2 linked regions of the Gemmobacter sp. 24YEA27 genome follow. The protein of the gene in region 2 interacts with the protein of the main gene of each other region in a pairwise test. Links are inferred from orthologs where the notes say so. Each region holds a gene or a part of one and is shown on either strand. Other genes may lie near its edges.

Evidence for each region.
Region 1: the proteins of clpA (region 2) and QNO18_RS22515 interact in binary tests that used the Escherichia coli proteins (3 or more experiments, as listed by UniProt). The link is inferred for Gemmobacter sp. 24YEA27 from one-to-one orthologs.

What each region holds. Positions count from the first base shown.
Region 1 is NZ_JASJPW010000005.1:55,047-58,592, forward strand. The notes cover bases 5-3,479. They hold QNO18_RS22515 (response regulator), read left to right. Parts: upstream 5-399; coding sequence 400-3,279; downstream 3,280-3,479. Other genes in these bases: QNO18_RS22510 (hypothetical protein), read left to right, coding at 21-410; QNO18_RS22520 (diguanylate cyclase), read left to right, coding at 3,296-3,479. In the rest of the region: more of QNO18_RS22520, read left to right, coding at 3,480-3,546. UniProt on the Escherichia coli protein: Member of the two-component regulatory system UvrY/BarA involved in the regulation of carbon metabolism via the CsrA/CsrB regulatory system. Phosphorylates UvrY, probably via a four-step phosphorelay.
Region 2 is NZ_JASJPW010000001.1:1,218,140-1,221,184, reverse strand. The notes cover bases 33-3,006. They hold clpA (ATP-dependent Clp protease ATP-binding subunit ClpA), read left to right. Parts: upstream 33-347; coding sequence 348-2,666; downstream 2,667-3,006. Other genes in these bases: gloB (hydroxyacylglutathione hydrolase), read left to right, coding at 33-179. Also shown: more of gloB, read left to right, coding at 1-32. UniProt on the Escherichia coli protein: ATP-dependent specificity component of the ClpAP protease. It directs the protease to specific substrates. It has unfoldase activity. The primary function of the ClpA-ClpP complex appears to be the degradation of unfolded or abnormal proteins.

The DNA.
Region 1 (3,546 bases), on a different replicon or contig from region 2:
ACGGGCCCGCAAACGGAGGTTTGACCGCGCTGATCCCTGCCGGGCTGATGTTGTTTGCGGGGCTCGGTGGGCTCGCATTCGCGAGCCTCCTTGCGGATGGAGTCGAGGGACAATTCGTGGTCGTCAGCCCGCCCTGGCAGGCAGCCGTTCATCTGGTCACCCGCGCTGACGGAGCGTTGCTGGCCGGCGGGGGGTTCAGCAATGTGATCGTTGCGGCTTCCGACCGGCCGGGCTTTGCCGATGACCTTCGCGCGGCCGGGGCATGGCTGGTCTTTCCCGCGCCGCGCGCCCTTGGCTGCGGCACGCCGGACCAGACCAGCGTGCAGGCAGTCCGGGGCGGTGCAGCGCCTGCATTCCAGAAAACCATTCAAGATCAGACCAACAGGCAGGATTCCTCTGATGCAGTATGAGCTGACATTGCTGCGTGAAAAATTTGGCCGCTTTCTGATCGGCCTGCTTTGGCTCCATGCGCCCCTCCTGGCGGTGGTGGCGGCACTCAATGGGCATAGCTGGCTCTGGGCCGGGCTTTCCGGTGTGGCGATCGCCGGGGTCTATCACCTCAGCTATGCCAGCAACGGCATCGCGCTGAGCACCCGTTACCTCTCATCTGTGGCGCTGATGGCGGAGCCCGCCCTGCTGGTCTTTCTGCTGCGCGGTCATGCCTGGCAGATGGATATGCATATGTATTTCTTTGCCATGCTGGCGCTGACCATCGCCTGGTTCGATGCGCGCCCGATCCTGATGGCGGCGGTCGCGGTCGCCCTGCATCACCTGGTGCTGGTCTATTTGCTGCCCTACGCGGTCTTCCCTGCCAATGCCGATCTGCCGCGGGTGCTGCTGCATGCGGCGATCGTGGCCTTCCAGACTGTTGTCCTGGTCTGGCTGGCGCGGATGATCAGCGCCGCATTCGAGCGGATCCGCGACATGAACCAGGAAATTCTGACCGCCAATGCCGAACTGAAACAGCGCACGACCGAGGCGGAAAAGGCCAACCAGGCCAAATCTATGTTCGTCGCCAATATGAGCCATGAGATCCGCACGCCACTGAATGCGGTGCTGGGGTTCTGCCATCTGATGCAGCGCACCGAGATGAATGCCCGCCAACTGGATTATGTGCAAAAGATCAGTGATGCCGGCACCACGCTCCTGCGGCTGATCAATGACATTCTCGACTTCTCGAAGAACGAGGCGGGCAAACTTACCCTGGAGGCGGCGCCGTTCAATCCCCATGCGGTGATCGAACAGCAGCTGCAGATGGTGCTGGTCGGCGCCGAGAGCAAAGGCGTGCACCTGGAGGTGCAGAAAGACCCCGGCATCCCGCGCGAGGTGATGGGCGACGGGATGCGCTTTGGCCAGGTGATCCTGAACCTTGTCAGCAATGCGGTGAAATTCACCGAACAGGGCTCGGTCACCGTGCGCACCCGCGCCGGGGAACGGGTCGGGGATGGTGACAATGACCGGGTGACGATGCTCGTCGAGATCATCGATACCGGTATCGGCATGTCGCCCGAACAGCAGAAGAACCTTTTCACCTCCTTCACCCAGGCCGACAATACCATGACGCGCCGCTTCGGCGGCACCGGGCTTGGGCTTGCGATCAGCCGGCAGATCGTCGGGCTGATGGGCGGCGACATCACCGTGCGCAGCCGCCAGTGGGAGGGGACAACCTTCAGCTTCGCGGTGCATTTCGACCGCGTCTCGGGTATTGTGTCGCAGGACGTGATCCCAGATCCCGGCCTGCGCGATCTGCGTATCCTCGGCGTCGATGACAACCCCGCCTCGCGCCAGCTGATCGAAGAACTGTTCCACCAATGGGGAATGAGGGCCGATGTCGCGGTCTCGGCCAGCGAGGCAATCAGCCGCCTGCAGGCGGCAGACGGAGCCGGAAAACCCTATGAGCTGGTGTTGATCGACTGGAAGATGCCCGGCATGGACGGGCTGGAGGCGGTGCGGGCGATCAGCCAGGATGCCTATATCCGGGCCAAACCGAAAATGGTGGTGGTCACCGCCTATGGCTCGGACCAGTTCACCAGCGAAATCGATGGCTATGGCCATGCCGGCTATCTGACAAAGCCCCTGCAACCCCGCGCCGTGATCACGACGCTCGAGGATCTGTTCCGCAACCGGCTGGCGGGATCCGCGCAAGACCATGCCGAAAAGGCAAAGCCCCGTATCGATGGCGTACCCCAGGTCGAACCCGCCTTGCGCGGCCAGCGCGTGCTCCTGGTCGAGGATAATGAGATCAACCGCGAAATCGCGATTGAACTCCTGACCGATGCCGGGTTGCGGGTCGATGCCGTTGAGAACGGTTTGCAGGCGGTGGAACAGGTCGCGCGCCAGGGCGACAGCTATGCGATGGTCCTGATGGATCTGCAAATGCCGATCATGGACGGAATTGAGGCGACAATCCGCATCCGCAAGGATCGCAGCGCCGCAGAATTGCCGATCGTCGCGATGACGGCCCATGCCTATGCCGATGAGAAAGACCGCTGCATGGCGGCCGGGATGAATGACCATGTCGCCAAACCGGTCGAGCCGCCGGTGCTGCTGGCGGCGCTGAACCGCTGGCTGAAACCGGTAACCCTGGTCCCTGCCCCGGTCAATATCGCGAAAGTCGCCCCGGCGGGGGATGACCTGCCCGACCATCTGCCGCCTTTCGGCATTGCCCGCGCGCTGGAACGGGTGAATGGCAAACGCCCGCTCCTGCGCCGGCTGATCCTGAGCTTTGCCGACAGCCAGGCCAGGGTGCCCGATGAGCTGGGCCGTCTGCTGGCCGAGGGTAAATATGATGATGCCCGCCGCACCGCCCATACGCTGAAAGGGCTTGCCGGTTCGCTGGAATTGCCGGATCTGCAGCAGGCCGCCGCCGAGATGGAGCGCGCGCTGAAAGAGGGCACCCCGGGGGAGCATGAGGCTGCCCCCTATATTGCCCGTATCGCGGCATGGCTGGAACCGGCAGTCGCCGCCGCGCGCGGGCTGAGCGGCACTACCGTCGCAGCGGGAGACAGGTCAGCACCGGTGGCTCCGGCCAGTGCAACGGAGATTGAGGAGCGCCGCGCCGCTCTCCACGAGCAGCTGATCAAACGCAGCCTGAGCGCACGCGCCGGTTTTGCGGCCTGGGCCGAGGCGCTTGGCCTTCCCGCCGAAGCCATCGCGGCGCATCCGCTGCGCCTCGCGCTGGACAGGCTGGATTACGCCACTGCGCTGCGAGAACTGGAAATTTCCGGAAAAGATGCCGGACCCGGATCGGAAAAAGCCTCCGCCGGAGAACAAAGCTGAGAATGGGAAGAAAGCCGTGACCACGCCACAGGAGCGCGAGCCCCGTAAAGCCGTTGTTCTGATCGTCGACGACGATATCTCAAATATCGAGATCATGAATGCGGCGCTCGGGGATGATTATGAGATCTGCTTTGCCACATCGGGCGAGCAGGCGCTGGAGGTGATGCAACTGACTCTGCCCGACCTCGTGCTGCTGGATGTGGTGATGCCGGGGATGCAGGGGTTCGAAGTCTGCTCCATCCTTAAACGCGACCCGCTGCTCTCGGA
Region 2 (3,045 bases):
CTCTGGCCGGGCTGCGCCGCGAAGGCCGCCTGCCGATGCCCTCCACCCTTTCCGACGAGCTGGCAACCAATCCGTTTCTGCGCGCGCATCTGCCGCAGCTGAAACAGGCGGTGGGCCTGCCCGATGCCCCCGATGACGTGGTTTTCGCCGAAATCCGGGCGCGTAAGGACAGGTTCTGATCCGATTGCAGCGGGAAGTATCACATTCCTGCAATCCAAAGACAGAATTCGCGGGGGGGATCAGATTGCGCTTGAAGTACGCTGAATAAAACCGATCTTTAACTATATGAGGCCACGGTCGGAGAGGAACTGCTAATCCCCCCGCCCCCGAGGAACAGGAGCAGGCAAGTGCCGTCATTCTCGTCCACGCTCGAACAAGCCATTCATGGTGCGCTGGCTCTGGCCAATGCCCGCCGTCATGAACTGGCAACCCTTGAACATCTTTTGCTGGCCCTGATTGATGAACCCGACGCCGCGCGGGTGATGAAAGCCTGCTCGGTCGATCTGGATGAATTGCGCAAGACGCTGACCGATTTCGTCGATGAGGATCTTTCGACGCTGGTCACCAGTGTCGAAGGGTCGGAAGCCGTGCCGACCGCCGCCTTCCAGCGCGTGATCCAGCGCGCGGCGATCCATGTGCAGTCTTCGGGCCGCACCGAAGTGACCGGCGCCAATGTGCTGGTCGCGATCTTTGCCGAACGTGAATCGAACGCGGCATATTTCCTGCAGGAACAGGATATGACCCGCTATGATGCGGTGAATTTCATCGCGCATGGCGTGGCCAAGAACCCCGCCTTTGGCGAGGCCCGCCCGATCCAGGGCGCAGACGAGCCGCAGGAAACCCCGAAAGCCGAGGCTGGTGAGGCGAAAGAGTCGGCGCTGTCGAAATATTGCGTCGATCTGAACGTCAAAGCGCGCAAGGGCGAGGTCGATCCGCTGATCGGCCGTGAAGCCGAGGTCGAGCGCGCGATCCAGGTCCTGTGCCGCCGCCGCAAGAACAACCCGCTGCTGGTGGGTGATCCGGGGGTGGGCAAAACCGCGATTGCCGAAGGCCTCGCCTGGAAGATCGTGCGCGGTGAAGTGCCCGAGGTTCTGTCGGGTGCGACCATCTTCTCGCTCGATATGGGCGCGTTGCTGGCTGGAACCCGCTATCGCGGCGATTTCGAGGAACGTCTGAAGGCGGTCGTCAAAGAGATGGAGGATCACCCCGACGGGATCCTGTTTATCGACGAGATCCATACGGTGATCGGTGCCGGTGCGACCTCGGGCGGCGCGATGGATGCCTCGAACCTGCTGAAACCTGCATTGCAGGGCGGCAAACTGCGCACGATGGGCTCCACCACCTATAAGGAGTTCCGTCAGCATTTCGAGAAAGACCGCGCACTGAGCCGGCGCTTCCAGAAGATCGACGTGAACGAGCCCTCGGTGCCCGACACGATCAAGATCCTGATGGGGCTGAAGCCGCATTTCGAAGAGCATCACGACCTGCGCTATACCAATGACGCGATCAAAACCGCTGTCGAGCTGGCGCATCGCTATATCAACGACCGCAAACTGCCGGATTCGGCGATCGACGTGATCGACGAGGCCGGGGCGGCGCAGCATCTCGTGTCGGAATCGAAACGCCGCAAGCAGATCGGGACGAAAGAGATCGAAGCCGTGGTGGCCAAGATCGCCCGCATCCCGCCGAAGAACGTCTCGAAAGACGATGCAGAAGTGCTGCGCGATATGGAAAAGACGCTGAAGCGGCTGGTCTTCGGCCAGGACAAGGCGATTGAGGCGCTGTCTGCTTCGATCAAACTGGCCCGCGCCGGTCTGCGCGAGCCTGAAAAGCCCATCGGCAATTACCTCTTCACCGGTCCGACCGGCGTTGGCAAAACCGAAGTGGCAAAGCAGCTGGCGAATACGCTGGGGGTCGAACTCCTGCGCTTCGACATGTCGGAATATATGGAGAAACACGCGGTCTCCCGTCTGATCGGCGCGCCTCCGGGATATGTCGGCTTTGACCAGGGCGGCATGCTGACCGATGGCGTCGACCAGCACCCGCATTGCGTGCTGCTGCTTGATGAGATCGAAAAGGCGCATCCGGATGTCTTCAACATCCTGTTGCAGGTGATGGATCACGGCAAGCTGACCGACCATAACGGGCGTGCAGTCGATTTCCGCAATGTGATCCTGATCATGACCTCGAATGCCGGCGCCTCGGACATGGCTAAGGCCGCCATCGGCTTTGGCCGCGAAAAGCGCACCGGCGAAGATACGGCGGCGGTGGAGCGCACCTTCACCCCCGAATTCCGCAACCGTCTCGATGCGGTCGTGGCCTTCGGCGCGTTGCCGAAAGAGGTGATCCTGCAGGTGGTCGAGAAATTCGTCCTCCAGCTGGAAGCGCAGCTTATCGACCGCGGCGTCCATATCGAACTGTCCTCCGAGGCTGCCGCATGGCTTGCCGAAAAGGGCTATGACGACAAGATGGGCGCCCGCCCGCTGGGCCGCGTGATCCAGGAGCATATCAAGAAGCCGCTGGCGGAAGAGCTGCTGTTTGGTGATCTGCAAAAAGGCGGTGTGGTGAAAGTGGTGGTGAAAGACGGCGCCATTGAGCTGCAGATCCAGGAGCCGGTCAAACCCCGGATCACCGGATCGAAACCGCCGCTCCTGACGGCCGAATAAAGCAAAACCCCCGCCACTGGCGGGGGTTTTCATCTGGTGCGCTGGCCCGGAGGCAGGCTTCGCGAAACGGGGCGCGCCGCCTCTTCGGGATCCCTGCGCATCTGTTCTCTCACCGGCAGTTTTCACTGCGGGCGGCACTCTCCGAGAGAGCTGATGACGTGGAACGCTTCAGCCGGAGCAGCCAGCCGTATTGATGCGAGAAAACCTGCTATTCGATGCGGGGCCGATCCCCTGCATTCTCACCAGGCAGCCTCTCTGCCGCGCGGCGCCTTCCTTCTTATTGTCCGAAACCCAGGACGAAGCGACTGCCTGGCCTGCCGCAGTCGGCACGACGCCCCGGCCGGGATGTTGCGGTCGGGCAAGCGCCTCTGAAATCTCC